4 regions of the Peribacillus sp. NPDC097225 genome follow, and region 2 is predicted to be linked to each of the others. Evidence: riboswitches for the same ligand, from Rfam matches in the RefSeq annotation. Region 2 holds a riboswitch; each other region holds the start of a gene.
The links. Region 2 has a riboswitch for S-adenosylmethionine ahead of metK (methionine adenosyltransferase). Riboswitches for the same ligand answer to the same signal wherever they lie in the genome.

Region 1: it holds a riboswitch for S-adenosylmethionine, as region 2 does, so the genes downstream of both, mtnK (S-methyl-5-thioribose kinase) here and metK (methionine adenosyltransferase) in region 2, are expected to answer to the same signal.
Region 3: it holds a riboswitch for S-adenosylmethionine, as region 2 does, so the genes downstream of both, ACIQXH_RS06515 (YezD family protein) here and metK (methionine adenosyltransferase) in region 2, are expected to answer to the same signal.
Region 4: it holds a riboswitch for S-adenosylmethionine, as region 2 does, so the genes downstream of both, ACIQXH_RS07330 (Na+/H+ antiporter NhaC family protein) here and metK (methionine adenosyltransferase) in region 2, are expected to answer to the same signal.

The regions. Positions count from the first base shown of each region.
Region 1 is NZ_JBIWDJ010000001.1:81,836-89,294, forward strand. It holds gene ACIQXH_RS00370 (pyridoxal phosphate-dependent aminotransferase) at 1-511, opposite strand, end outside; gene ACIQXH_RS00375 (carbon-nitrogen family hydrolase) at 612-1,394, shown strand; SAM riboswitch class I at 1,468-1,620, shown strand; gene mtnK (S-methyl-5-thioribose kinase) at 1,692-2,897, shown strand; gene mtnA (S-methyl-5-thioribose-1-phosphate isomerase) at 2,910-3,956, shown strand; gene ACIQXH_RS00390 (lmo1851 family serine protease) at 4,482-5,939, opposite strand; gene deoD (purine-nucleoside phosphorylase) at 6,209-6,913, opposite strand; gene ACIQXH_RS00400 (YozD family protein) at 7,135-7,305, opposite strand.
Region 2 is NZ_JBIWDJ010000011.1:42,398-49,856, reverse strand. It holds gene mnmM (tRNA 5-(aminomethyl)-2-thiouridylate-methyltransferase MnmM) at 1-202, shown strand, start outside; gene ACIQXH_RS19255 (hypothetical protein) at 281-493, opposite strand; gene ACIQXH_RS19250 (alpha/beta hydrolase) at 535-1,338, opposite strand; gene ACIQXH_RS19245 (gamma carbonic anhydrase) at 1,553-2,071, shown strand; gene metK (methionine adenosyltransferase) at 2,213-3,409, opposite strand; SAM riboswitch class I at 3,578-3,741, opposite strand; gene pckA (phosphoenolpyruvate carboxykinase (ATP)) at 4,321-5,904, shown strand; gene ACIQXH_RS19230 (methyl-accepting chemotaxis protein) at 6,146-7,459, opposite strand, start outside.
Region 3 is NZ_JBIWDJ010000002.1:122,777-130,235, forward strand. It holds gene ACIQXH_RS06490 (D-serine ammonia-lyase) at 1-237, shown strand, start outside; gene pdxR (MocR-like pyridoxine biosynthesis transcription factor PdxR) at 251-1,678, opposite strand; gene pdxS (pyridoxal 5'-phosphate synthase lyase subunit PdxS) at 1,809-2,696, shown strand; gene pdxT (pyridoxal 5'-phosphate synthase glutaminase subunit PdxT) at 2,699-3,292, shown strand; gene ssuE (NADPH-dependent FMN reductase) at 3,482-4,018, shown strand; SAM riboswitch class I at 4,259-4,366, shown strand; gene ACIQXH_RS06515 (YezD family protein) at 4,535-4,651, shown strand; gene ACIQXH_RS06520 (phosphoadenylyl-sulfate reductase) at 4,819-5,523, shown strand; gene sat (sulfate adenylyltransferase) at 5,551-6,699, shown strand; gene cysC (adenylyl-sulfate kinase) at 6,729-7,328, shown strand; gene ACIQXH_RS06535 (nitrite/sulfite reductase) at 7,345-7,459, shown strand, end outside.
Region 4 is NZ_JBIWDJ010000002.1:303,434-310,892, forward strand. It holds gene ACIQXH_RS07325 (alanine/glycine:cation symporter family protein) at 1-1,228, opposite strand, end outside; gene ACIQXH_RS07330 (Na+/H+ antiporter NhaC family protein) at 1,537-2,829, opposite strand; SAM riboswitch class I at 3,029-3,133, opposite strand; gene ACIQXH_RS07335 (ABC transporter substrate-binding protein) at 3,289-4,488, opposite strand; gene ACIQXH_RS07340 (ABC transporter ATP-binding protein) at 4,510-5,217, opposite strand; gene ACIQXH_RS07345 (ABC transporter ATP-binding protein) at 5,210-5,974, opposite strand; gene ACIQXH_RS07350 (branched-chain amino acid ABC transporter permease) at 5,977-6,972, opposite strand; gene ACIQXH_RS07355 (branched-chain amino acid ABC transporter permease) at 6,974-7,459, opposite strand, start outside.

The sequences.
Region 1 (7,459 bases), on a different contig from region 2:
TCTTCGCTTTGTCAAAAACCTCTTTATCTATTTCCTTATAATCGGGAAGAAAATCATTTTCTTCGGTCAAGGGCATAATTTCCGTTTTAGCTTGGGCTAACGCTACACCTGACAGGTAATCTGGATAGCCCGGATCAGGCACTAAAATTGTATCGCCTGGATTCAACAAGCATTGCGGTAATTCGACTAGACCAGCCTTTCCACCGAAAAGAATCGCCACTTCCGTTTTAGGATCTAGCTTGACGCCATATTCACGTTCATAAAAGAGGGCCGCAGCTTCTTTTAAATAGGGAAGCCCCCTAAAAGGAGAATATTTATGATTCATGGAATTTCCTGCTGCTGTCTGCAGGCTCTTCACGATATGTTCAGGAGTCGGTTGGTCTGGATTTCCCTGCCCAAGATTAATGACATCCTTGCCTTCTGATGTTATGTTATTAACTTTTTCGACTAAAGAAGCAAAAAACTGCTTTGGAAGCTCTTGAAGAAGTCTGGATTTTTCGAATTGCACCATCTTTGCACCTTCTCTGAAATTTCTTGAAATTATAGTCACAAATGATATATGTTTATCTTAATCTTGTAAAGTACTTTTTTACATATGGAGGTTTTAAATGATGAAATGGAAAATCGCCTGTTTACAAATGGACATTGCCTTTGGACAGCCAGATATAAATTTTCAGGTGGTAGAACAATGGATTGAAAAAGCTGTACAGTCTAAACCGGACATCGTCATGCTGCCGGAACTATGGACAACCGGCTATGACTTAACGAGATTACATGAAATTGCAGACGAAGAAGCAGAACAAACCATTACCTTTCTAAAAGCCCTTGCAACAAAACACCGAATTAACATAATCGGTGGCTCGATTGCAAAGAAAACTAAGGAAGGCATCTATAACACAATGCTCATCATCGATAAAGAAGGCAAACTGGTTAAAGAATATGATAAACTCCATCTGTTTCAATTGATGGATGAACACCATTACTTACAACCTGGCAAAAAAGACGGCTTATTCTCCCTCGATGAAAAGATTTGCGCCGGATTCATTTGCTATGATATCCGGTTTCCGGAATGGCAACGAGCCCATACGGTACGAGGTGCGGAGGTTATCTTCGTGACCGCCGAGTGGCCAAAGCCTAGGCTCCATCATTGGAGGGCACTGTTAATCAGCCGGGCAATCGAAAATCAAGCCTTCGTTGTGGCTGTGAATCGTTCCGGTTCTGACCGCAATAATCATTTTGCCGGACATTCCATCATCATCGACCCATGGGGAGAAATCATTTGTGAGGCTGGTGAAGAAAAAGAACTTCTACTCGGCACCCTTGACTTAGAAAAAGTAGGAGAAGCAAGAAATAAAATACCCGTTTTCGAAGATCGGCGGCCCGATTTTTATTAATTTCCCATTGACAAACTATTTGAAATATTGATATCATTCATTCAAGATTAATTTTCTGAAAATAAATACAATACTCTTATCAAGAGCAGGCTGAGGGATAAAGGCCCTATGAAGCCCAGCAACCGACTGTAATACCATTGTGAAATGGGGCGGGAATTCCGCCGGATTATATCCACAGAGCACGGTGCTAAATCCACCAGAAAGAATTCTTTCTGGGAGATAAGAGGTTCGAAGTGAAGCTTCTGCCTCTTTCTATGGGAAAGGGGCTTTTTCATATTTTTTAATGTACTTGGAGGGATAACAATGACTCAACCATCAAATTTCAAGCTATTGACAAACGAAACGGCAATTGACCTAACGAAGAAACTTGGGTTACTGCATTCAGATGACTCATTACTATGTAATGAAATCGGTGACGGAAATTTAAATTATGTTTTTCACGTTACAAATCCCGTAACAAATAAAGGAGTCATCATCAAACAAGCAGTTCCTTACGCAAAGGTTCTTGGTGAAAGCTGGCCATTGACTTTAAAAAGATCGGCTATCGAAGCAAATGCATTAATTCAATTCAGAAGCTATTGTCCCGAACTTGTCCCACAAGTCTATTATTCTGATGAACAGCTTGCAATCACCGTCATGGAAGATTTATCACACTTGAAAATCGCCCGGACCGGATTAATTGAAGGAGATCATTTCCCTCTATTATCCAAACATATTGGTGAATTTGTTGCAAAGACCGCTTTTTATACGTCTGATTTTCATTTGGAACCGGCAGCGAAAAAAGAGGTTGCCCGGAACTTCACGAATCCAGAACTCTGCAAGATTACTGAGGTTTTCATTTTCACGGATCCTTTTTTGGAGGAACATCCAGGCGAGTTTGAGCTTGAGTTGCTGGAGGCTGCCAAGTCTATATGGAAAGATGCTGATTTAATACTGGAAGTGGCTAAGTTAAAACAAAGCTTCGAATCCGAGCAGGAGGCCCTTCTTCATGGCGATTTACATACGGGAAGTATATTTGCAAGTGATACAGAAACAAAGGTAATTGACCCTGAATTCGCTTTTTATGGTCCTGTTGGATTTGACCTTGGACAATACATGGCGAATCTCCTATTCCAGGCAGTAACACGCGAGGCCACTGGGAAGGAAGAAATCTTTACTCATCTTCAGGAATTTTGGAATACATTTGAAGAAACATATACAAACCTGTGGAATTCTGAAAATAAAAGTCCTTACAGTAAGATCGAAGGTTATCTTCCATATGTACTCAACAAGTTTAAAGGTGATGCATATGGCTTTGCAGGATGTGAACTAATTCGAAGAACCATTGGCCTATCTCATGTTGCTGATTTAAATGGCATTGAGAATAAAGAAACTAGAATTACAGCTAAAACGGCTACCTTGAAAATCGGGGCCCATATAATCAAAAATCGGAAAGAACTGAATATTTCAGCAGTGATAGAAGCCGTAAAGCAATATACATTGCCTTCCTATTCAGCCCTATAAGGAGATATACATATGACAACTACAACGCCACTACCCTATTCCGTCCAATGGAATGATACCCATATTACCTTATTGAATCAACAGGCCTTGCCATCAAAAATAGAATTCATTGAACTTTTTACGGTTAAAGATGTATATGACAGCATCTTGACCTTGAAGGTCCGTGGTGCCCCCGCTATCGGGCTAACTGCAGCATTTGGCGTTGCTCTTGGTGCAATCCAGGAAAATACCACGGATTTATGGCAATTTAAACACAATGTCACGAAACATGTTACTACACTCGCTTCTTCAAGACCAACAGCGGTCAACCTTTTTTGGGCACTGAAAAGAATGGAGAGTACTCTACAAGCAGCCAATAGCATAGCTTCAGCCAAAAGCGCTCTTGTTGCTGAAGCAAAAAAGCTATTTTCAGAGGATGTGGAGATGTGCCGAAAAATTGGTGAATACGGATTGTCTTTATTCAACGAGGGTGATTCTATTTTAACCCATTGTAATGCTGGGGGGATAGCCACTGCACGGTACGGAACTGCCCTCGCACCTTTCCACCTGGCCCAGGAAAGATCCTTTCCTATAAAGGTCTATGCCTGTGAAACGAGACCTGTCTTGCAAGGGGCACGACTCACCGCATGGGAACTTATGCAAGCTGGAGTGGACGTTACATTAATCTCGGATAATATGGCAGCCCACACCATTCATCATAAAAAAATCGAAGCCATTATAGTCGGAGCAGACCGTATTGCGGCAAACGGTGATACAGCCAATAAAATTGGTACATTGGGTTTGGCGATATTAGCTAAGCATTACGATATTCCTTTCTATGTAGCAGCACCATCAAGTACATTCGATTTATCTCTCGAGTCGGGTATCTCCATCCCAATCGAAGAAAGGAATGGGGATGAAATCACTTCTATACAAGGAGTCAGGATAGCACCAGAAAATGTGAAGACATTCAATCCTGCTTTTGACGTTACGCCCCATTCTCTTATTACAAGCATCATTACCGAAAATGGCATCATTTCACCTGATTACAGGAGTAATATCCCGCTTGTTGTAAAATGAAATTATTTATAAAGGATTGATCAAGGGGCTGTCCCAAAAGGTGTAATTACACACCGAAATTGAATAAATAGTAAAAGGCAGAAACGTTGATTTAACAACATTTCTGCCTCTTTATTTTTGCGAAATCCACTGGAATAAGGACTTATTAGACAGCCCCTTCATTCTTTTCACGATTAACCTTGGAAACCCATTCAGTTGCTCCTGTTATATTTATTCTGACGAGGTTCTTTTTGATAGATATAATCGCAGAATTTAGTCAGATTGGCATCTAGCCTTCTTTGATTTTTCTGCCGCTTTTCGGTAGTAATTATTCTTAGCCTTGTATGAAAGTTCATGTTCCTCAAGCAGGGTTTACCGCTCGTTTTCTTCAAATTCTACTTCATCATGGATACCCTTCCATTCCCCACCCATTGGTACTTCTTCCATGGTCACCTTATGGATTACACACACACCTAAGTCAAGCATACGAAAAACGGCCCATCAGCAATAAATGCTTGCTGATAGGCCGCTTGTTTTTATAAAAGATTATTTGATTTTCTTTTTCAATACTTCCACCGCTTTTTTCACTTGAGTATCATTTTTAAGGATTTTATCCCTAATGACTTCCATCAATTTAACGGTTGTATCGTCTTTAATGACACCTGTTTCTTTGATCTTATGATCCTTTTGGAATTCCTTGACCGCTACCTTTGTTTCTTCATCGAAATACTTATCCACTTTTCCTGGATTATACCCGGCTTCTTTCAGCATTTTCTCCGCTGCTTCTACTTCACTCGAGGAATCCGATACTTTCAATCCTTTATCAGGAGAGATATATGGAAGATTGGCATACTCGGGAAGCTTGACTTTTATATCCGGTTCAATCCCTTTTTTATGGATCCAATTGCCTTTCGGAGTCAGCCATTTTTGTGCTGTATACTTAAAGTTGGAACCATCATCAAAGTCTGCGGCTTTTTGCACGGTCCCTTTCCCGAATGATTTTACCCCTACAAGCTGAATACCCGCAGATTCACTAACAGCGGCGGCAACGATTTCAGATGCACTTGCACTTCCATCATCAATTAATACGACCACTGGTAGCTTCAACTCACCATTATTCTGGGATTTATAGACTTCTCTTTTTCCTTTTCGATCCTCGACCTGAAGGATGACTTCCCCATTCGGGATAAATAAGTTTGCCATCGCGATCGCTTGGTCAAGCAATCCACCCGGATTTCCACGTAAGTCCAATATTAGGCCTTTCATCTTTTCTTTATCCATGTCTTCAAGTGCCGTATTCAGCTCTTCCACCGTATGCTCAGAAAAACTTGTAACCTGCACTTTGGCAATCCCATCATCAAGCATCTCTGAATAAACCGTTTCAATCGGAATGGTATCACGCTTAATGGACAAAGTAATCGGTTCCTTTTCACCCGCCCTTGAAATGGCAAGTTCCACTTTTGTTCCCTTTTTCCCCCTGATTTTCAAGACAGCTTCCGAAGAACTTAAGCCATCAAGGCTTTTGCCATTGACACTTAGTATAATATCATTAGGCCGGACTCCGGCTTTTTCAGCTGGTGATCCTTTAATAGGGGAAACCACCATGATCTGTCCATCCTTCTCTTGGATTTCAGCACCTATTCCTTCAAAGGAAGAAGAGATGCTCTCATGGAAACTGGAGGCTTCTTTCTTATCCATATAAGAGGAATAAGGATCATCCAACGATTCTATCATTCCATTTATAGCTCCATCCACGAGCGTGTTCTCATCGATTTCTTCATAATAATTATCTTTGATCGTATCATATGTAGAATATAACTTTTCAAATTCAGGATGATTACTCGGTGCAAGTGACTCTACTTTTTCATCGCCAAAGGTCAACGCGATTGTAGTTATCCCTGCTGTCAAAAATATGAGTAAGAAAATCCCCATAATAAACGTAAACTTTTTTATTTTCACAATTTTGCCTTCATCTTTGGGCTGTTGTTGATTTTCTTCTTCCACTGAAGCCTCACCACTTTCATTCTTCATGACAATATTAACTAATACATCCTATTTTATCAGCTTTCTAGCAAATCGGAAAACTTTAGTTATCAAATTTTTTGAATGATATGTAAGTGCCTACCATCTTGCTCCAATCCAGCTTTCTTATAGAGACCAATTCTTTATCCACATTCTATTTACGTGCAAAAATACGGACTCCGTGGAATAGAAGAAACTAAATATCTTAGTTTCTTCTATTCCTGGCTACCCGTAAATGATAACGTTTATAGTCAGTCTTGAATCGCTGCCTCTAAAGAAACCTCAATCATCTCATTGAATGTTATTTGGCGCTCTTCGGAGGTTGTTTCCTCACCTGTTAAAAGATGGTCGGAAATCGTTAAAACGGATAATGCTTTACGACCAAACTTAGCAGCAAGTGTATATAATGCAGCCGATTCCATTTCTATAGCAAGGATTTGGTACTTGGCCCACTTTTCCAATTCACTATTATCATTATAGAATTGATCTGCGGTAAATACGTTTCCGACTTTCAATTGCAACCCTTTGTCCACCCCTGCATCATAAGCTTTTTTCAATAAATCAAAATCAGCAGTAGGAGCAAAATCAACGCCACCGAATGTCATGCGGTTCATTTGTGAATCTGTAGAGGCACTCATAGCCAGGATTACATCTCTGACCTTCACATCTTTTTGAATGGCACCAGCTGTCCCAACCCGGATAAGTTTTTGGACATTATAGCTATTCATCAATTCATTTACATAAATCGAAATCGAAGGGACACCCATTCCTGTACCTTGAACGGAAATACGTTTTCCTTTATAAGTTCCTGTATACCCAAACATATTACGAACTTCATTGTATAATTTAGCATCCTCTAAAAACGTCTCAGCAATATATTTTGCACGTAACGGATCCCCAGGAAGCAAAACCGTTTCCGCAATTTCATTTTCTTTAGCACCAATATGTACGCTCATTCTTAAAATTCCCTCCTTGAAGTGGTTGAAATGACATTCCCAATTACTATAACATACCAACCCCATATTAGGAAAATAGAACTTCTTTATCTACTGCAGGAAGTAGGATATAACACTCTTTAAGTGATCGGTGGAACGCAGCAAAACGGCGGAAACCCGCCGTCTTTTTAGTTGATTTTAAGGAGTAATGGCAAGAAAACTGCCCATTGATTGATGATACATCATTCATCGACTTCCTCATCAATAATGCATTTTTCAAGAAGGTATTCGAATGTGATGTCAGCAAGATCTTCAACTTCAGATTCTTTTGGAAGATAGCCCCGCTTTAATAATTCTTGGTAAAAGAATTCCGCTATCTCTTCAGTATCAATAAAAACCTCAATTTCTCGCAAATCATCGCCCCCTTAATTAAAGATGTATGAATGTATAGGTATAAATATGCCAGTAGGGCATTTTCTCTCAAAACTTACGGATATCCTACACTTTATTCGTTGATTCAATTTCTTAGAGATGAGTCTTCATCGGCTCGTGCTAAAGTGTATACAT
Region 2 (7,459 bases):
TGAAAAACTGTTCGACATGATGGCGCCAGAGGGCATCATCGTCCTCGTCATCTATCACGGCCATCCAGGAGGAGAAACGGAACGGGATGCGTTGATGCACTATGTACAGAACCTGTCTCAACAAAAAGCCCATGTCCTGAAATACGACTTCATCAACCAAGTTCATTCTCCTCCGTTCCTCATTGCGATAGAAAAAAGGTAGAACTCCCACCACCGTTCAATAAACGGTGGTGTTTTTGTAATTTCGACCGATTTTTTCGAACTTTTAAACTTTTACCCATTATAATGAGGAAAAAATGGATAAGTGGGTGTAGAAACATGGAACAATTATCGACTTCGTTACTGGCAGGGCAGATTTATTGACTGAGAAAATCAAACGAGATACAAGTGAATCATTTGGCCAATTCGTCACTAGCCTGACTGCATTGACCGAAGATAGAACACGATGGAAGAATTGAAGCCGTTCGAACATGTCTTTGACAAGTTCCTCCAAAACAAAAAGCTGCTGAAGTTTCTCAGCAGCTTTTTTCTTATTTAAACGACATAGCCCAATATCTTCAACCGGTTTTCAACGAAACTCAGTGCATATTGAAATACGTCATCCCGCTCCGGTTCATTGAAAATTTCATGATATAGTTTCGGCCATTCCTTGTATTGCTTTTCGCTGGCCAAGTTATAGTTGAACCACTCCCGGACCGCCTTTTTGTTGACGACCTTGTCATCTCCGCCCTGCATCATCAGTAAAGGCACGTCCTGAAACTCCGGAATCTCTTCAAAAGCATCCTTCATTGCCTGTACAAGCTCCCGATACCAGCGAACGGAAACCTTGGTAATGTACAATGTATCGTTCGTATCCGATTCACGGATTTCCGAATTCCTCGTCGCCATTTGGGGAGTTAACCCAGAATCCACCCGGAATTTTGGCATCACGATATTCATGCCGTGTGAAATGGCGGTTAAGTATTTGGGAGGATGCGTCATCAGACCGAGGCATGGCGATGATAAAATGACCCCCGCGATGTCCCATTCTTCCTCCTGAAGCAGGCGGATCGCAATCAACCCACCCATGCTATGTCCTAATAAAAAGACAGGAAGGGAATAATCGTATGCATCTTCAATCCAGCTTTTTACTTCTTCTAAATATTCGTCAAAGGAATCGATATGCCCCCGGAAGGCGCGTGTCGTCATTCCCTGCCCGGGTAGGTCGCCCATGACGACATGGTATCCGGCTGAAAGCCACATTTGTGTTAACCACTTGTAACGGCCATGATGCTCCATTGCCCCATGAATAATGACGATGACGCCTTTTGCATCTCCGTCCGTCTCCCATTTCCACATTCGAAATCCCCCTTTCACTTTTCTCTAGTTGTAAACGTTCCATGCAGAATGAAAAATAATCTATATGGTAAATTATAACCACATTTTCGGTTTTCGACAAAAACGAAACCTAATTAATTGTGCTCAATCAAATAGTAGCCAAGGCTATTTTGATACGGTATATTAAAATAATACAGCAAAATTATCCACTTCGGAAAGGAAATGATGAAAATTGATTATTTATCCATTCAAAGGCATGGAACCAGAAATTTCCGAAAGCGCCTATCTTGCTGAAAATGCCGTCGTGACAGGCGATGTCAAAATCGGTGATGAATCAACGATCTGGTTCAATACCGTCATTCGCGGCGATGTGGCACCCACCATCATCGGGAAAAGAGTAAGCGTGCAAGATAACAGCGTACTTCATCAAAGTCCCAATAACCCACTGATAATCGAAGATGAAGTGACCATTGGCCACCAAGTCATTCTACATAGCTGCAAAATTCGAAAGAGAGCCCTCATCGGCATGGGTTCGATCATCCTTGATGGAGCGGAAATCGGTGAAGGTGCCTTCATCGGTGCAGGGAGCCTTGTCCCCCAAGGAAAGGTTATCCCGCCGAACACCTTAGCCTTTGGAAGGCCGGCCAAAGTCGTTCGTGAAATTAATGAGGAAGATCGCCAGGATATGGATCGCATTGTCCGGGAATATGCTGAAAAAGGACAACTCTATAAACAGGCTGACCGAATAAAGTAACACCAATCGTATGATTACAAAAAAACGCTTAGCTAAAAATAGGATTCCTTGAATTATTCCCTAGGAAGCCATATTTAATCCTATTTTTGCCCATCAAAAAAGGTGCCTTGCATTAAAGCAAGGCACCTTTTCTCATATGATTTACGCTTTAGCTTGTGTTTTTAAAGCTTCTGCTTTATCCGTACGCTCCCAAGGCAAATCAACATCTGTACGGCCGAAGTGACCATATGCAGCTGTTTGCTTGTAGATTGGGCGACGTAGGTCAAGCATCTTGATGATACCAGCTGGACGTAGGTCGAAATTCGCCTCTACCAATTCCACTAGCACCTCTTCACTTACTGTTCCCGTTCCAAATGTATCGATTGAGATGGATACAGGCTTAGCCACGCCGATTGCGTAGGCCAATTGCACTTCCGCTTTGTCAGCCAGGCCGGCAGCCACGATGTTCTTCGCAACGTAACGAGCGGCATATGCAGCAGAACGGTCCACTTTTGTTGCATCTTTACCAGAGAAAGCACCGCCGCCGTGACGAGCGTATCCGCCGTACGTATCAACGATGATTTTACGGCCAGTAAGACCAGCATCCCCTTGAGGTCCGCCGATTACAAAACGGCCAGTCGGGTTGATGAAGTATTTCGTATCTTCATTGATTAAGTCAGCCGGTACGACCGCATTAATCACATGTTCTTTTAAGTCGGCTTGAATTTGTTCAAGTGTCACTTCAGGATCATGTTGTGTGGAGATGACGATTGTGTCTACACGTACAGGTAGGTTATTTTCATCATATTCAACCGTTACCTGCGTTTTTCCATCAGGACGTAAATAACTTAGCGTGCCATCTTTACGAACTTGAGAAAGACGGAATGATAGCTTATGAGCCAATGAAATGGGAAGTGGCATAAGCTCTTCCGTTTCATTGCACGCGAATCCGAACATAAGACCTTGGTCCCCTGCACCGATAGCATCGATTTCCTCATCGGACATCGTACCTTCACGTGCTTCCAATGCTTTATCAACACCCGCTGCAATATCAGCAGACTGCTCATCGATCGAGCTTAGCACGGCACAAGTCTCGGCATCGAAACCATATTTCGCACGAGTGTACCCGATACCTGCAATCGTATCGCGGACAATGCGTGAAATATCCACGTAAGCCGATGTTGTAATTTCTCCAGCAACAAGTACAAGACCTGTCGTTACACTTGTTTCACACGCAACGCGTGCATTTGCATCCTTAGCTAGGATTGCATCTAAAATGGAATCTGAAATCTGATCACAAATTTTATCCGGATGGCCTTCTGTCACAGATTCAGAAGTAAATAGACGTTTCTTTGACATCTTATTTCCTCCTTGGAAGTTAGTATGTTGTAGGCATGAGCCTGATCTTTTACGGAACTCGTTTCCCTTATTAGTTTCAATCATAGACACAGAATTAATGAATAAAAACACAAAAACCTTCCCTGGCAAATGAGGAAAGGTTTAAAAATTCTATCATCTATCCTTTCACTCTTATCGTTCAAGGGTTTTTTACCTTGCTCAGGTTAGCACCATCACCACTATTCCTTGAAGGTTCATCGCTTTATTTTCGGCGATTGACCTTGGAGTCAAGTTCAATATGGCAGGTTGCTGGGTTTCAAAGGGCCTGTCCCTCCACCAACTCGGGATAAGAGAATCCGTACAATTTAAGATACTATCGTATTTAGTCTGAATTTGTCAATGTTTTTCTAAATAGAACATTTTTCCCCAATGAAAAATAAAAAAAACTTTTTATCTGGCACAGCCGGACTATAAATAGTATTCTTAAAGAGTGTAAACTAAGAAGATAAGACCATTGACTTACAATGGATAAATCGGACAAAATGAACATACCATCCGAACCCCTATATTCATCCCTTTTTCAGATACATAAATGGTTGTTCACTTCTTTTCTTCCTATTATAAATGAAAAGGTACACTAATCCTAAAACGGGACTTCACAAAGACTTGTGGCAGCAATCGTTTTTCACACCCTAGATTCACTTCATCCAGATCGTCTCCCGATTCAACCAGATTCAAAAACATCCATCCAGGATGACTCACTGCAAGTATATGCCCGCACTATACATAAGGTTACACTCGAAGTGAGATAATTGATTAATGTGACTATTCCATTTTCATTCACAAAAAAAGTTAAATAGTATAGACTATTTAATCCAATGTGTTATACTAATTGTATTATAAAAACTTAAACAAAGGAAGGTATCTCATATATGAATTCTGTTGACGTTAATGAGTTACACCAATTATTAGCAGGAAATAATGTGCAAACTCAACTCTCAGTTCCTCAATTAGTTGAAAAAGTATTAAGCAGAAATGAAGGCGTTTTAACTTCAACCGGCGCAGTAAAAGCTGAAACGGGCAAATACACGGGCCGTTCACCTAAAGATAAATATATTGTGGAAGAAGCTTCTGTAAAGGACAAAATTGACTGGGGCCCAGTGAACCAACCCATTTCCGAGGAAGTATTCAATAAACTATATAGTAAAGTTGTGGACTACTTAAAGACAAAAGAAGAAGTCTTTGTCTTCAAAGGTTTTGCTGGAGCAGACGAATCATCACGCCTTCCTATCCGAGTGGTTAATGAATATGCTTGGCACAACCTTTTCGCTCATACATTGTTCATCCGTCCGAATGAGGAAGAACTAAGAGGGCACGAAGCAGAATTCACCATCCTTTCCGCACCTAATTTCAAAGCGGATCCAGCAGTTGATGGAACGCAATCCGAAACGTTCATCATGGTATCATTCGAACGCCGTACTATCCTAATCGGTGGAACTGAATACGCAGGTGAAATGAAGAAATCGATTTTCTCAATCATGAACTACCTACTTCCGGAAGAAGAAATCCTTCCAATGCATTGTTCGGCAAACGTAGGTCGTGAAGGCGATGTCGCTTTATTCTTCGGATTGTCCGGTACTGGTAAAACGACTTTATCTGCCGACACGAACCGTAAACTGATCGGTGATGACGAACACGGCTGGTCTTCTAACGGTGTATTCAACATCGAAGGCGGATGCTATGCAAAAACCATCAACCTTTCACGTGAAAAAGAACCACAGATCTTCGACGCCATCCGTTTCGGCGCCGTATTGGAAAATGTCGTGGTAGATCCCGAAACACGCGTGGCGGATTACGATGACAGCTCATTAACGGAAAACACCCGTGCTGCATACCAAATGCAAGCGATCGATAACATCGTGAATCCAAGTATTGCGGGACACCCGAATACAATCATTTTCTTAACGGCTGATGCTTCTGGCGTACTGCCTCCAATCAGCAAACTTTCTAAAGAACAAGCCATGTTCCACTTCTTGAGCGGATACACAAGCAAATTGGCAGGTACAGAAAGAGGCGTGACGTCTCCTGAAGCAACATTCTCTACATGCTTCGGTTCACCTTTCCTACCACTTCCTGCTACACGCTATGCTGAAATGCTTGGAGAAAAAATCGACGAGCATGACGCAAAAGTATACCTGGTTAACACAGGATGGACTGGCGGAGCTTATGGAACTGGAAGCCGTATGAAGCTTGCTTATACTCGTGCCATGATCCAAGCAGCACTTGAAGGTGAATTAGCCAACATTGAAACCGTTCAAGATGATATCTTCGGCTTGAACATTCCGGTTCATGTTCCTGGTGTTCCTGATGAAGTGCTTCAACCAATCAAAACATGGGCAGACCCTGCTGCATACACAAAATCAGCAAAAGACCTTGCCGCTCAATTCCGTGCAAACTTCAAGAAATTCGGTAGCGTACCAAACGAAATCGAAGAACTTGGCGGGCCGATTGCATAATAAAGATAGGAAAAAGGACCAAGCGAAAATCGCTTGGTCCTTTTCTTTATCATCAAAGCAAGAATGCATAGTCCCTGGATATCCTCCTCTTCCCCACATTAGCTTTCTACGCGCACACCCCTTGGCTATCCCCATCCCCTTCCTCCTATTTCATGTGACAAGCCGCATTGCAACAGAAAAAACCCGAACGACTAAAACACCGTGGGAGTGGTGTTCATCGTTCGGGCTCTTCATCGTGTTCCTAAATCTTGAAATGGCTTACTTCCTTCTGTAGGTTTTCGGCCAGGATTGCTAGTGATTGGGCGCCTGTCGTAATCTGTTCATTCGCCGCTAGCTGCTCTTCTGTGGCTGCACTTGTATCATGTGCCCGTTCAGCAGCGCTCACCGCAATTTCCTTTACGGAAGTGGCCCCTGCTGCCACCTCTTCGGTCATGGCTTGAATGTCTTCGATAGCATTGGATGCCGACTCTATCCGTTTTCCCACTTCACCGACTGCCACTTTGATCTGGTCGAACACCTGCAAGGAATTCTCCGATGCAATGAGTCCATCTTCGGCTTTCTTGGTTCCCATCTTGATGGATTCCACCCCTTTTTTGGTCGCATCTTGAATCATGCTGACCATGTTTGCAATCTCTGAAGCGGACAATTTCGATTGCTCAGCCAGTTTCCGGACTTCATCTGCCACGACCGCAAAACCCTTTCCATGATCCCCGGCACGGGCAGCCTCGATCGCGGCATTCAATGCCAGTAAATTGGTTTGGTCGGAAATGTCCGTAATCAAGGCTGTCACTCTTTGAATATCACTTGAATGGCTCGTCATCATTTCCATGATTTTCGCCGAGTCCTGAATGGTGGAATTGATATGATTCATTTCCTTTGTCACCGCATTCATGCTGGATGATCCCTCACGAACTAGCGAATTCACCGTTTCAGCAGATTGAAGCATGTCGACATTGCTTTCCGTAACTCTCCCGACGGCTGCAGCCATTTCATTCATGGAATCCACCGAATTTTCAATAATGACCACCTGCTGATTCGTTCCTTGCATATTATCCTCTGCCGTTTTAGCAACCATCTCCGAAGAGGCAAGGCTTTCCTCGGAACTGGCCGACATTTGCTCCGCTTGAACGGCTAACTGGCTCGAAGAATCCCTCATACTCGAGACTATCGACTTCAGTTCATTAACCATTTTGTTGAATGCACCGGCCATTTCCCCAATCTCATCCTTGTTCCTGACCTGTATGCTTTCCACCTGGAGATTCCCTCCAGCAACCTCACCAATAGCCGCAGTGAGCTTGCGGACCGGGCGGGTAATGCTGCGACTCAGGACAGTCGGCATTACGATACTAAGTATGAAGCCTCCGATGATGACCAACGTGATGAAGCTCAGCATATCCTTCACCAAAGCATCAATCTCTTTCCTTTTCTCTTGCATATAAACCTTCTGGTTGTCACTTAACTGTATGGCTTTTTCGATGATTATTTCTTCTAGTACACTGGTCTCTTTCGCAATGACCAAAGCTTCCTGTGTTTTCTCTTTCTGGACATTATTGAT
Region 3 (7,459 bases), on a different contig from region 2:
GAAAGATTATTTGACTTCCTTCGAATGATGGCTAAAACGGAAGCTTATTATTTAGAGCCATCAGCCCTGGCAGGAGCATATGGACCGGTTCAAATATTCAGTAGGGAAGAAGGAGAAAAGTATATCATTAAGGAAGGATTGACAGGAAGGTTAAATCAGTCCACGCACATCATATGGGCTACAGGGGGAAGTATGGTCCCGAAAGAAATGATGGAAAGATACTTAACAAGAATGTAACAAAAAAAGAAGTTCAGTAACCATTCTGAACTTCTTTTTTTGTGTCGAATCCCCATGAAACCAGCAATAGTTGAATGGCTTTTTCCAGTTCCTTCTCAGGAATTCCTGCAAAACCAAGAATGATTTTGGGTGGACTTTCTTTCTTATGTTGAATGCTATAGGAAGATAGTCCGTAAATCTTAATATTAGCATTTGAAGCTCTTAGGATAAGATCCTCTTCATTCATACCATTTTTAACGATGAGGACGATGTGAAGTCCTGATCGCTCGCCAATTATCGTTATCTGCTGATGATGGGGTTTAAATAGTTCCAAAACCTTTTCCAACTTTCTACGATAAACTTTTCTCATTCGGTTTAAATGTTTCTCGAAATCTCCTTCTCTCATAAACTGTGTCAAAATATGTTGATCGATTCGGGAGACAGTTGAATGGTAAAAAGATAATTCCTCTTTATGTTTTTCTAGTAAAGCGAGAGGCAAAACCATATAGCTGACCCTAATAGAAGGAATCAATGATTTAGAAAATGATCCTAAATAAATCACTTTATCACCAGCATCCAAACTTTGTAGAGAGGGAATCGTTTTTCCACTATAACGAAATTCACTATCATAATCGTCTTCAATGATATAGCGGTTTTCCGTCTCTTGAGCCCAGTTCAACAAGCGAGTACGTCGGTTAACGGACAAAACCGTTCCATAGGGAAAGTGATGAGAAGGGGTTATATAAAGGACGTCAATATTGGATTGATCGATTCTATCCACCTTCACGCCTTCTTCATCCACTTCTAGTGGATACACATCATTTGGATAGCCTTTCAGAAGCCGTAAAATTAAATGGTATCCGGGGTCTTCGACACCATATACTGTTTTTTTATCAAACAGTAGTATCAGTTGTTGCAGTATAATCTCCAGCCCTGCACCGATAATGATTTGCTCGGGCACACACTGGACTCCGCGAGAATGGTACAGGTAATGGGCAATTTCACAACGTAACTCATATTCGCCTTGAGGGTCTCCTAGTAAAAGGAGTTCTTGATTTGATATGTCTATAGTGTTTTTTGTATATTTACGCCATTTTTCAAAAGGAAAATTTTCTGTATCTATCTGGCTGGGGTGAAAATGAAACAGGAAATCTTTCTTGTTATTGACCGTCTTTTCGACTGGGGCATTCACAGGTTGTGTGTATTCCAAATCCTCGGAAGTTTGAATGTAATACCCTTTTCTTGGGATGACTTCAACATAGCCTTCTGCACATAATTGCTCATATGCTGTCTCGACAGTATTTTGACTGATGTGGAGAAATTCCGCTAGTTTCCGTTTTGAAGGCAACTTTGTACCAAAAGGGAGCCGGCCATTTACAATTTCCGTTTTTATGTGTGAATATAACTGTTCATATAATGGCACTTCATCCATACGGTTTAAATTACATGCTAGCATATCCATTTTTTACCGCCCTTTTCGTGGTTTCTATCTGACCCTATCATTTTCATTAAAACTGACACTTTCAATGTGGTCAACTATTTCTTATACTAATGAACAAATCTTAATTATGCAAATATTAGGGGGAAGAAGAATGGAAAAGCTTGTAGGAACCGACACAGTCAAAAGAGGAATGGCGCAGATGCAAAAGGGTGGCGTAATCATGGATGTCATAAATGCAGAGCAAGCAAGAATTGCTGAAGCGGCGGGGGCGGTGGCTGTCATGGCTCTTGAGAGGGTACCATCAGATATTCGTGCTGCAGGCGGTGTGGCAAGGATGGCCGATCCAAGGATCGTGGAGGAAGTGATGAAAGCTGTTTCGATCCCAGTGATGGCTAAAGCAAGGATCGGTCATATTGTGGAAGCGAGAATCTTGGAATCCATGGGAGTGGATTACATTGATGAAAGTGAAGTACTGACTCCAGCCGATGAAGAATATCATATTTTGAAAAGCGATTATATAGTACCTTTTGTATGTGGTTGCCGGGATTTAGGGGAAGCCTCCCGACGTATCGGCGAAGGGGCCTCGATGCTTCGGACGAAGGGAGAACCTGGGACAGGGAACATTGTGGAAGCTGTACGGCATATGAGAAAAGTTCAATCTCAAATTCGTAAAGTATGCATGCTGAGCGAGGATGAATTAATGACTGAAGCAAAAAATATTGGTGCTTCTTATGAAGTTCTGAAGGAAATCCGGCGCACAGGGAAATTACCTGTAGTAAACTTTGCAGCAGGTGGAATTGCGACTCCTGCAGATGCCGCCCTGATGATGGAACTTGGGGCAGACGGTGTATTTGTGGGCTCAGGAATCTTCAAATCGGAAAATCCCGATAGATTCGCTGCTGCCATCGTACAAGCAACTACATACTTCACCGATTATGATTTAATAGGCAAGTTGTCTAAAGAATTGGGAAGCGCGATGAAAGGAATTGATATTTCTAAGTTGGCCCCAGCTGAGAGAATGCAGGAGCGTGGATGGTAAACATGGTAACCATAGGTGTTTTAGGTTTGCAGGGTGCTGTAGATGAACATATGAACCAAATCAAGGAAGCCGGTGAGCATGCGATATTAGTTAAGAACCCAGAACAGTTAAAGGATATCGATGGCCTGATCATTCCGGGTGGAGAAAGCACCACTATGAGAAAACTAATGGACCATTATGGTTTCATGGAGCCGATTACGGCATTTTTCGAACAAAAAAAACCGATTTTCGGTACTTGCGCAGGGATGGTATTAGTGGCAAAGGAAATGGTTAGTTTGGAACATCCCCATCTTGGTTTTATCAATATTACAGTGAATAGAAATGGTTTTGGTCGTCAGAGGGAAAGTTTTCAAGCACCCCTTATAGTTCAAGGAATGGAAGAACCTTTCATGGGTGTCTTTATCAGAGCACCTTTTGCCGTTGGCGTAGGTGAAGATGTGGAGATATTAGCAAGTTATGACGGGAAAGTAGTGGCGGCTAGACAAGAACAGGTTCTTGTCAGTTCGTTTCATCCAGAACTGACCGGTGATCAACGATTTATACAACTTTTTTTAAAAATGGTGAAAGACTCAATCAATAGAGTTGAAAAGCTTTAAAAATCCTGCCCTAACGGGGCAGGATTTTTAGTCAATGGCATAATACGATACTTATTAGTGTTTCAAAAATATAAATTCCAATTAAGTTACTTGACTTTTATTTTTCTGATAATTAAGATAATTAATTGAAGTTGCTTAACTGGAAAGGACCCAGATCCTTTGCAGATTTTACATACAGGAGGAATAGATATGAGCGAAATTATAATTTTATCAGGCAGCCCTGCTATACCATCAAGAACAGATATTTCATTAAAATATATCCAAACGTTGGTGGAAAAAGAAGGATTTACAACGGACTATCATTCTATTACCGAGTTTTCTGCAAACGACTTATTCCAAGGTCGTTATGATAGCGAGGATATTCTAAGACTTTCAGAAAAGATTAAGCAAGCTAATGGTATCATTATTGGTTCACCTGTCTATAAGGCATCTTATACAGGAGTGTTGAAAGCTCTAATTGATTTATTACCCGAGGGCGCGTTTAAGGATAAGCCAGTTTTGCCCATAATGGTTGGGGGAAGCAACAGGCATTTATTGGCTATAGATTATGCGCTGAAACCTCTTATATCAATATTAAAAGGGGAACCGATGCAGGGGTTATACTTTGTGGATAAAGAAATCGATAAGCAGAATCCAAAACATCCGATTAAGGAAGTGGAATTACTTGATCGTACAAAGAGTCAAGTAAAGGAATTTGTAGAAGCCATACAAAAAAGAAGAAATTGATGATTTCTTCTTTTTATCTTGACCCTTCCCATCAACGAGTTAAGTTATAGGCTACTTTAAAGGTTTATTCAAGCTTGTTCAGGATGAATGAACCTTTTTTACTGGCTTAACAAATCACTGTAACAAACTTGAACTATTTGTGTATAATAATTGAAGTTAAACCAAAATATTAAACCAAGTTAATTTATATGAAAACTCCATTGACAATGATTTGATATGTGTTAATATTTAAAATAATAAAACTTATCAAGAGCGACGGAGGGATTTGGCCCTTTGAAGTCCAGCAACCTGCATCATGAATGCAAGGTGCTACATCCAACAAAATGTCATCATTTTGGAAGATAAGGTAAATAAGATTACCTTATCAATCTTTCCATCTTGGCATGGAAGGATTTTTCTGATTGATTTTATTAATTTGGGGGAATTCATTTACAAGCTGATCATCTTACGACAAGCTAGTCGACGAGTTTTCTTAAAGGAGGAATAGCCTTGGAAAAGGAAAATCAGCTGGGGGAAATATTTGAAAGGCTGCAAGAAATGCTAAAAACTATGAAATATGGATCCATAACCCTTATCGTTCAGGACGGTAAGGTTATACAAATGGAAAGAAACGAAAAATTGAGAATTAAATAAATGGACTGCTGACTAGAAAACTAGAGGTGGATTTAGCTGATATAAATAGGAAACTATTGGTTAAAGCCGCCTTTTTCATTATAAGAAATGGTGTTTCAAAGGCTTTCAAAGATATCTGCTGTACCATAGGGTGATTCTTAAAAGGGGGTATAGAGTTGGCAGAGCTAGTGGACTATGAAAATATTGATACAGCGACATTACCTTCGTTCCCGGAAGATAGCGATACAAAAGGCGCGTTAGAAGTATTGGAATGGGCAAATTCAGAGTACGGAGATAAACTCATTTATGCCTGTAGTTTTGGGATTGAAGGAATTGTACTGACAGATTTGCTGGCAAAGGTTAATCCTTCCGCCAAAATCGTATTCTTGGATACGGATGTTCATTTCGCTGAGACTTACCAATTAATCGAACAAGTGAAAAATCGTTACCCACGGCTTTCCATTGTAATGAAGAAACCGGAAATGACATTGGAAGAACAAGCCGCTGAATTTGGTGATGAATTATGGCTTCATGACTCAAATCAATGCTGTAACATCCGCAAAATTACGCCGCTCACTGAAGTATTATCAACAGCGACGGCTTGGCTCTCGGGACTGCGCAGGGAGCAATCGGAAACCCGTGCATTGACTGAATATATAAACAAGGACAACAAATTCAAATCTATCAAAATTTGTCCGCTCATTCATTGGACATGGAAAGATGTATGGCGTTATGCGCATAAAAATGGCTTACCATATAATGTGCTTCATGATAATGGATATCCAAGTATTGGCTGTAAAACATGTACAGCACCTGCCATTAATGCTGATGATCTTCGTTCAGGACGATGGCAAGGTGCCCAAAAAACAGAATGCGGATTACATTTATCATAATTATAAAAAATTCAGGGGGAAATCAGCATGACCATTAGCTTGCCGCACGGAGGAACATTAATCAATCGCTTTGAACCAGACTATGATTTAACTAAAATAGAACAATCCGTTGAAATTGATGAAATCTCATTAAGCGACTTGGAACTTATAGGGACTGGAGCATACAGCCCCATTGAGGGATTCTTTTCAAAAGAAGACTATCAAACAGTAGTAAAGGATATGAGGCTTAGCAGCGGGCATGTCTGGAGTATTCCTATTACATTACCACTTTCCGCTGATGTGGCAAACGCTCTTACAATCGGGGAAGAAGTAAAGTTAACTCATGAGGGCCAAACTTATGGAGTCCTTGCCGTTTCCGATATATTTACACCTGATAAGCAAGTGGAGGCAACTTTAGTTTATCAAACGGATGATGAGAATCACCCAGGTGTAAAAAATCTATATAATCGTGGCGATGTATATGTAGGTGGTAAAATCAAGCTTATTAAACGGATCGAGCGTCCATTATTCGAGGATCATTATTTAGACCCAGTTGATACCCGAAAAACATTTGAAGAAAAAGGGTGGAAAACGGTTGTCGGTTTCCAAACAAGAAACCCCGTTCACCGTGCCCATGAATATATTCAAAAAACAGCATTGGAGATAGTGGATGGATTATTCTTAAACCCATTAGTTGGTGCCACGAAGTCCGATGACATTCCTGCTGACGTTCGGATGGAAAGCTATAAAGTATTACTTGAAAAGTATTATCCAAAGGACCGTGTCTCACTTGCGGTATTCCCAGCAGCCATGCGATATGCAGGACCTAGAGAAGCGATTTTTCATGCAATGGTTCGTAAAAACTACGGATGTACTCACTTCATTGTCGGACGCGACCATGCAGGTGTGGGCGATTATTACGGTACGTATGACGCACAAAAGATCTTCGGGAACTTCACTTCTGATGAGTTAGGGATAACATTATTATTCTTTGAACATAGCTTCTATTGTAAAACATGTGGGAATATGGCTTCTGCAAAAACATGTCCGCATGGTAAAGAAGATCACGTCATCCTTTCTGGGACGAAGGTTAGGGAAATGTTACGGAATGGGGAAATTCCACCAGCGACTTTCAGCCGCAAAGAAGTAATCGAAGTATTGATAGAAGGGCTTAAGAAGAACGAGGTATATAACTAATTATTGTAAGTTTTAGAAGGAGGATCCTCATGAGTAAAAGTACTAATGTAACTTGGCATGATGCATCGGTAACGAAGGAACTTAGACGGAAGCAAAACGGTCATGAGAGCACGGTGATATGGTTTACCGGGCTTTCAGGTTCTGGGAAATCAACGATCGCCAATGCTGTTGCAAAAGAGTTGTATAATCGGAATATCCGAAATTATGTTTTGGATGGGGATAATATCCGTCATGGACTTAACAAGGATTTAGGCTTCTCAGAAAAAGATCGCACAGAAAATATTAGACGGATTGGAGAGGTATCCAAGCTCTTCGTGGACAGTGGTCAATTCGTATTAACGGCATTTATATCACCTTTTCGTGCAGATCGTCAAATTGTTCGGGACCTGCTTGGAGAAGGCGAGTTTATTGAAGTGTACATAAAATGTCCACTTGAAGAATGTGAAGTCCGTGATCCAAAAGGTCTTTACGACAAGGCGCGTAAAGGTATCATTAAAAATTTCACTGGAATCGATTCTCCATATGAAGAACCGGAACATCCGGAAATCGTATTGGAATCCAGTCAGTTTAGTGTAGAAGAGTGCGTCGAACAGGTTATAGACTATTTGACAACAAAGAGAGCGATTTAACCTAGGGGGAAAAGAAATGGTGTACGAGAAGATTTGGGCGGACAATCCAGCGCTTGCCAAAAACAAAATGGAAATTCGGAAACTGGAAAAAGATGCTTTGAAGATTTTTGACGATATTCCTCATTACGCGG
Region 4 (7,459 bases), on a different contig from region 2:
GCAAATCTGCTAGATTCCATACAAACTCGAGCGAAGCCATTGATCCGAAAATGACCATTCCAACGACTGCTGCACGATAAATATTTATCCAAATTTTCTTTTCATTAATAAAACTGATATTGGATTCTCCATAATAGTAATTTCCAACAATCGAGCTAAACGCAAATAACAGGACAATAATGGCGAGAAAAATACCAGCCCAAGATCCTAAGCTCTCGCTAAGGGCATTCTGCGTGAGAACAATTCCATCCGTTTCTTTTGATGAGTATAGACCGGAAAACAAGATGATAAAGGCCGTCGAGCTACATATGATGAGCGTATCAACAAAAACGCCTAGTGATTGGATCAGACCTTGTTTTACCGGATGGGTGACATCTGCCGTAGCACCCGCATTAGGAGCACTCCCCATTCCAGCCTCATTTGAGAACAAGCCACGCTTGATTCCGTTCATCATGGCTGCACCCAGTGCCCCACTAGCAATCTCCCTTAATCCATCGAATGCACTTTCAAAGATTAATGCAAGAACACTTGGTAACTCGGTTATATTCAATAGGATGACAACTAAAGCTACTAACACATAAGCTCCTGCCATGATTGGCACGATGACTTCAGACACTTTAGCAACCATCTTAATTCCGCCAAAAATGATAACAGCCGTTATGATTGCCAAAATTAGTGCGGTGATCCATTTATCTACACCAAAGGATGCTTGGAATGCACTTGTAATCGTATTGGCCTGTACAGAATTGAAAGCAAGTCCAAATGTCAATGAAATCAAAACAGCAAACGTGATACCCATCCAGCGTGCATTTAATGCTTTTTCCATATAATAAGCTGGACCACCACGGAAGGCTGCTCCGTCTTTGACCTTGTAAATTTGAGCTAAAGTGCTTTCAATGAAAGCAGAGGCAGATCCAATCAATGCGATTAACCACATCCAGAAAACAGCTCCCGGACCACCAGTCGTGATGGCTATAGCCACACCTGCCAGATTCCCCGTTCCTACCCGGGAAGCCGTACTGATGCAAAAGGCCTGAAACGAAGATACGCCTTTCTTATCTGCCGTAGCACCTTCCCCTAGTAACCTAATCATTTCTTTCACCATTCTAAATTGTACAAATTTAGTACGAAAAGAAAAATAAATGCCCATTCCAATTAATAAAATGATCAGTATAGAGGACCATAATAAATCATTTGTTTCAGTAATAAACTTTTCTACTATCTCCATTTTTAAACGAACCCACCTCTAATTATTTCATTACAATACCTTTAGAGTTCCCGCTTTTACAAAATAGTAAACACTTAAGAATAAAGATATCTCCGTTAATTGTATTTTATTATACTATTTTAATATTATTGAAGAAGGATATTAGTTTTTTGGAACATAAAAGAATTAAAGATTTCATCCACACTTTCCATTCGAAGTCACTTACCCTAAAAAAGCCCTGGCGACAATGCTCCAGGGCCAACATTCATGATTTTACATTCATGATTTTACATTCATGATTTATTGATACTCTTCCACCCATACTATTTTTATTTCTTCTTCGAGAATCGGGGAAAACCTATTAAAATGGCTATGATTCCTGAAATCCCGATTAAGACCGGATAGAAAGAATAGGGTAGGATACTGATAGGAGAGATGTGTGCAACACCGGCAGCTAAAAGTAGTTGTGCCCCGTATGGCAATAATCCTTGAATACTACAAGCGAAAACATCGAGCAAGCTGGCAGATTTCCTGGGATCAATTTCATACTTTTCGGCAATATTTTTTGCAAGTGGACCAGCAATGATGATGGATATGGTATTGTTTGCCGTTGAAAGATTCGTTAAAGCAACCAATCCCGCGATGCTGAACTCAGCACTTTTTTTTGATTTGCTTTTTTTCGTCACGAGGTTCAGTAGGTAATCTATTCCGCCGTTATGTTTGATAACCGAAACCATGCCTGCAATCAAGATCGCTAAGAAGGAGATTTCATACATCCCAGCCATTCCATCTCCTACTTTTTGAATAACCTCCATTGCATGATAACTGCCATCCGCTAAACCGATTATTCCAGCAAAGACAATGCCGATAGAGAGAACCAAGAATACGTTGATCCCCGCCAATGCTGCCACTAGAACACCAAGGTAAGGTAGAATTTTGACCCAACTGTAGGCTTCTCCAGAAATTGTAGCTTGTTCACCCATCGTCAGAAAACCAAGGATAACACATGTAATTACCGCAGCAGGTAAAACAATAAAAAAGTTCACTTTGAATTTGTCTTTCATTTTCGTTCCCTGTGTACGTACAGCTGCTATAGTCGTATCCGAAATGAAAGAAAGATTATCACCGAACATTGAGCCACCAATGACCGCAGCCATGGAAAGGGCAACTGAAATATCCGTCTGTTCACTAATTCCTACTCCAATTGGTGCTAAAGCCACTATCGTTCCCATACTTGTCCCCATAGATAATGAGATAAAGCAGGCGATAATAAATAACCCCACCATTAATAGATTTTGCGGAACGATCGAAAGTGCTAGATTCACCGTAGATGCTACGGCTCCCATCCCATTTGCCACTTCCGAAAAAGCCCCAGCCAATAGGAATATGACAACCATCAACATAATATTTGAATCCCCGGCACCTTTACAAAAGATTTCTACTTTGTGATTGAATGATTCCTTTCGATTCATTGCCAGTGCCACAGCAGATGCAATGGCAATGGCAACAATCACTGGAAATGTGTAAAAATCTTTTGTAATCACACCTGAACCTATAAATAATATCAAAAAAACGATAAACGGCGTTAAAGCCCATGGATTCCCTTTATTGTCTAAACTCATGATGTACACCTCTTTATTATTTTTGCATGGTATTGGATACTCTTTTTGGACTCTCTAAATTTTCCGGCATCCCTTCATTTTAATATAAGCATGATTATAAAATAGTAACAAACCATCAAGAACAGATTCCTATCCTATGAGTACAAAAAGACCTCTTCCGTTTTAATACAAGAAGAGGTCTTTTAATCTATAAACACTCCTCTTATCTTTCAGGTCAATCGCCTGCTGGATTTGGCACAGCACTCTAAATAAGTCTGCTGCCGAGACATCTTCGGGCCAGTCCCTCAGTCTCTCTTGATAAGAAGTAAGAAATATTCATTTTTTTAAAGCAAATATAAGAGTACAGCATTTTAAGAGTTTTCGCAAGGTAAAGTATTAAAGATTTTTATAAACTTATTGAATGCATTACTTTTTAGCTTTCGGGGCCTAAAGGTAGCTAGTGTGAAAGCAAGTGATACTTTACTCTTCTACACTGATGGGTACCACTTTGCCATCTTCTACCGCTCCGACAACGACTTTTGCTGCGAATCCACCATTTTCGTCAATCGAAGGTATATTGTAAATTTTCTGTTCAGGTGCCGTGTTTGTCAGCCCATCCTGCATATGTTCACGGATGGCTTTCACATCCTCGACTGTTCCTGCCGCTTTCATTGCCTCCACAAAGGCATACATAGCAATGTAATTCAACCCCACTTCAGAACTAGCATCTTCCTTATAAATTTTTTTATATTTATCAATGAATGCTGGTGCTGCTTCTTCATTGGAGTCGATAAGCGGAAGCACACCAATCGAACCTTCCAATGTTTCGTATGAACCGGCAATTGGCTTCATTTGATCCAGTTTCGCCTGGTCCATGATAATAAAACCGCCTTTAAAACCTAGTTCTCTTGCTTGTTTTGCAACCTTGGCCGTAGGCTCCGACGCCCCACCGATGAAAAGGACATCAGGCTTTTCTTTTAAAGCATTTGTAACAGTCGTGAAGAAATCCGTTTCTTTAGAGAAATCAATTGAGGCATTATACACGACTTTACCACCCTGCTTTTCCCAATGTGGTAGTAGGTTTTCCGCCCAGTCTTTCCCGTACTGGGAAGATGGTGGCAATGCCGCGATTTTTTTGCCGAAGTTTTCCATTGCATACGTAGAAAACGGTTCAATATACCCTTCATAATTTGGCGGGATCCTTACCGTTAATGAATTTCCGCTTTCCGTGATAGCTGGTTCACTCGAATAGGCACCGATGATAAATTTCTCTTTTTCGTTAAAAACCTGTAGGGCCTGTATCCCCCCGCTATGAGGAGTGAAAATAATCGGAGTTTTGTATTCCTGGATTAAACGTTTAGCATTTGAACCCGTTTCATTCGGTAAGTACTTATCATCCAATGAAACCAGATTGAGCGTATATTTTTCCCCTTCCACTTCGAATCCACCGGCATCGTTTATTTCATTTACAGCCATCTCCATACCATTTAACGTTCGTTTTCCATATAAGGCTGCTGCTCCACTCAAAGGGCCGCTAAAACCGATATTGACAACATTCTTCCCTTTACCGGCCTTTCCTCCCCCACTTGATGCAGGGCTGTCTCCCTTGTTACACCCCACTAGTGCCGTTAGGACGAGTAATAGCATTACAAAGAATACACTCAACTTTTTCATAAAAATCCCCCATTCATTTTTAAACTCTTATGCTCCGATATAGGCTTTCCTTACTTCATCGTTAGACAATAATTCTTTTGCGGTCCCTTCAACGACAATTTCCCCATTTTCAAAAACATATCCTTTATCTGCAATGCTAAGAGCAGCATTCGCATTCTGTTCGGCTAGTAGAACGGTTATTCCTTCCCGGTTTATTTCTTCGATGACTTGGAACATCTGTTCAACAATCAAAGGAGCGAGGCCCACAGAAGGTTCATCTAGCATCAAAAGCTTCGGTTTAGACATCAAAGCCCTGCCAATGGCCAGCATCTGTTGTTGTCCACCACTCAAGCTGCCGGCTTCATCATGGAGTTTTTCTTTTAAAATAGGAAATAAATGATAGACATTTTCCAATGAGGACTTGATTTCCATCTTTTTTTTTCGATGTACGTAAGCTCCCATCTTCAAGTTTTCCTGGACAGTCATCTGAGGAAACAGTTTCCGCCCTTCTGCACATTGCACGATTCCAGCTTGGACATTCTTATCCGGAGCCCTACCTCCGATAGCCAGTTCCTCAAAATGAATTTCACCCTGAGCCAGCTTGCTTATTCCGCTGATAGAACGGAATGTCGTGCTTTTGCCTGCCCCGTTCGCCCCCAATAGAACGACAATTTCTCCCTTTTCCACTTCAATATTCACTTGCTTAATCGCAGTGAAGCTCCCATAACATACAGTAACATCAGTTAACTTAAGCACTAGCACTACCTCCTAAATAGGCTTTAATAACCGCCTCATTCCCCCTGATTTCTTTTGGAGTGCCCTCAGCAATCTTTTCCCCGTAATTCAGGACCATGATATGGTCAGCTAAGTTCATGATCATATGCATCTTGTGCTCGATCAAGCAAATCGTGAAGCCCGATTGATTCAACTCCTTGATCAGTTCTGTAAGCCCTTCTGTTTCATCAGGGTTTATACCGGCAGCCGGTTCATCAAGAAAGATGATTTCCGGATCCGTCGCAAGGGCAAGGGCAATCGCCGTCCTCTTCTTTTCCTCTTGAGAAATACTCGAGACCATCTTATTTGCCGCATCCATTAAGCCGACAATTCTCAAAACTTCCATCGCTTTATCACGACAGGCCTTTTCCTCCCGTTTTAACCTCTTCGTCCTTAGGATAGCATCTACCAAATTCGATTTAGTGCGAAGCCTATGCCCTACAATCACGTTATCCAAGATGGTGGATTGTTCAAAAAGACTAGTCGTCTGGAACGTTCTTGCTATGCCAAGCCCCGCTATTTCATTGGCAGGAAGCTTCGTGATGTCTTTCCCTTTGAAGAGGACTGCTCCAGAACTTGGACGATGGAAGCCGCTGATCAAGTTGAAAAACGTAGACTTCCCGGCTCCATTAGGCCCGATAATCGCATTGATCTTTCCTTTTTCAATGGTGAAATCCACATTTTTTACAGCTGCCAATCCCCCGAAACTCTTTGTTAAATTCTTCGTTTCGATAAACATCTTCATCCCTCCTCCGCATTAACCGGAACGTCCTTACTCATAATCAGTTGTTTCTTATCTCTTCGTTTAATTTTCCAATCAAAGAATGCACCCGAAATACCGCGTGGATAGAAAATTATGATCAACGTAAGTAAAGGTCCAAAGATCAACATTCGATACTCTTGGAGAAATTGTAGATTCTGGGATAGTATGACGAGAAGCAAAGTTCCAACCAAAGGTCCCGATAGAGTTCCTATTCCGCCGACCAGTAGATACATCAACAAGTCGAACATTATGGCCGTAGACCCGATATCCGGTCCGATAAACCGCACGAATGAAGCATATAAGGCACCTGCCAAGCCTGCAAAAAATGTAGAAAGAACAAATGCGGTCAACTTATTCTTCATCGTGGATATGCCTATCGTTTGGGCAAGTTCCTCACTATTCCTGATGGCCATATAGGTTCTCCCTGTCAACGAATGAACAATGCGATACATGACCAAAATGACACCAAGTAGGAAAATGAGCACCAAATAATATTGTGAAGCGGCCGTCTCGAAAGTGATGGGTCCGATATTTCCAGGGGCCGGAATCCCAATCAAGCCTCTAACTCCTTCTGTAAGACCTTCCCATTTATCGATGACCAGGTAGATGATATATCCGACGCATAAAGTATAAATTGCGAAAAAGTGTTCTTTTGTTCTCAATGCTATTAAGCCGACCAAAAAACCAAGCGCCCCTGAAATTAGGCAAGACAAGACCAGTGCCAACCAAAAGTTCATTCCCGCTTTTACCGTCAATAACCCCAATGAGTACGCCCCAATGGCAAAGTATCCAGCATGGGCAAGCGAAAGATAGCCCGTATAGCCCGCTAACAGATTAATTCCATATACCGCGATTGCCCAGATGAAAGACAACGTTAACATATGAACGTAATAGTCATTCTGCGCGATGATTGGAAATAAAAAGGCCAGGATGATCAAAATTAAGATGACATTTCGTTTTGATAAGATATTCAAACTACCTCTCCCCCTTTGCGAAAAGACCCGTCGGTTTGACCGTTAAGATGACTACTAAAAGGAAGAAGGCTATGATATCCTTATAATCATTGGATATATAGGTTGCGCCAAGGCTTTCACTGAATCCAAGAATATATCCACCAACGATTGCACCTGGAACGCTTCCCATCCCTCCTAGGATGATAATCACGAAAGCCTTTAATATCACTAAATGACCCATGCCTGGAAAAACTAGATTGATGGGAGATGCAAGGGAGGAAGCAATGGCGGCTAGCCCCCCAGAAATCATGAAGGTCAGCATGGCAACTTTATTGATGTTAATCCCGACTAGCGAAGCCCCTTCACGACTTTGGGACATCGCGATGATCGTGGAACCTGTATACGTCTTCTTTAAGAACAGATAGAGAACCGACATGACCACGATTGCCGCCACAATAATCAACAAACGTTGCATCGTGAACGTCAAGCCCATGATATTGACTACTTG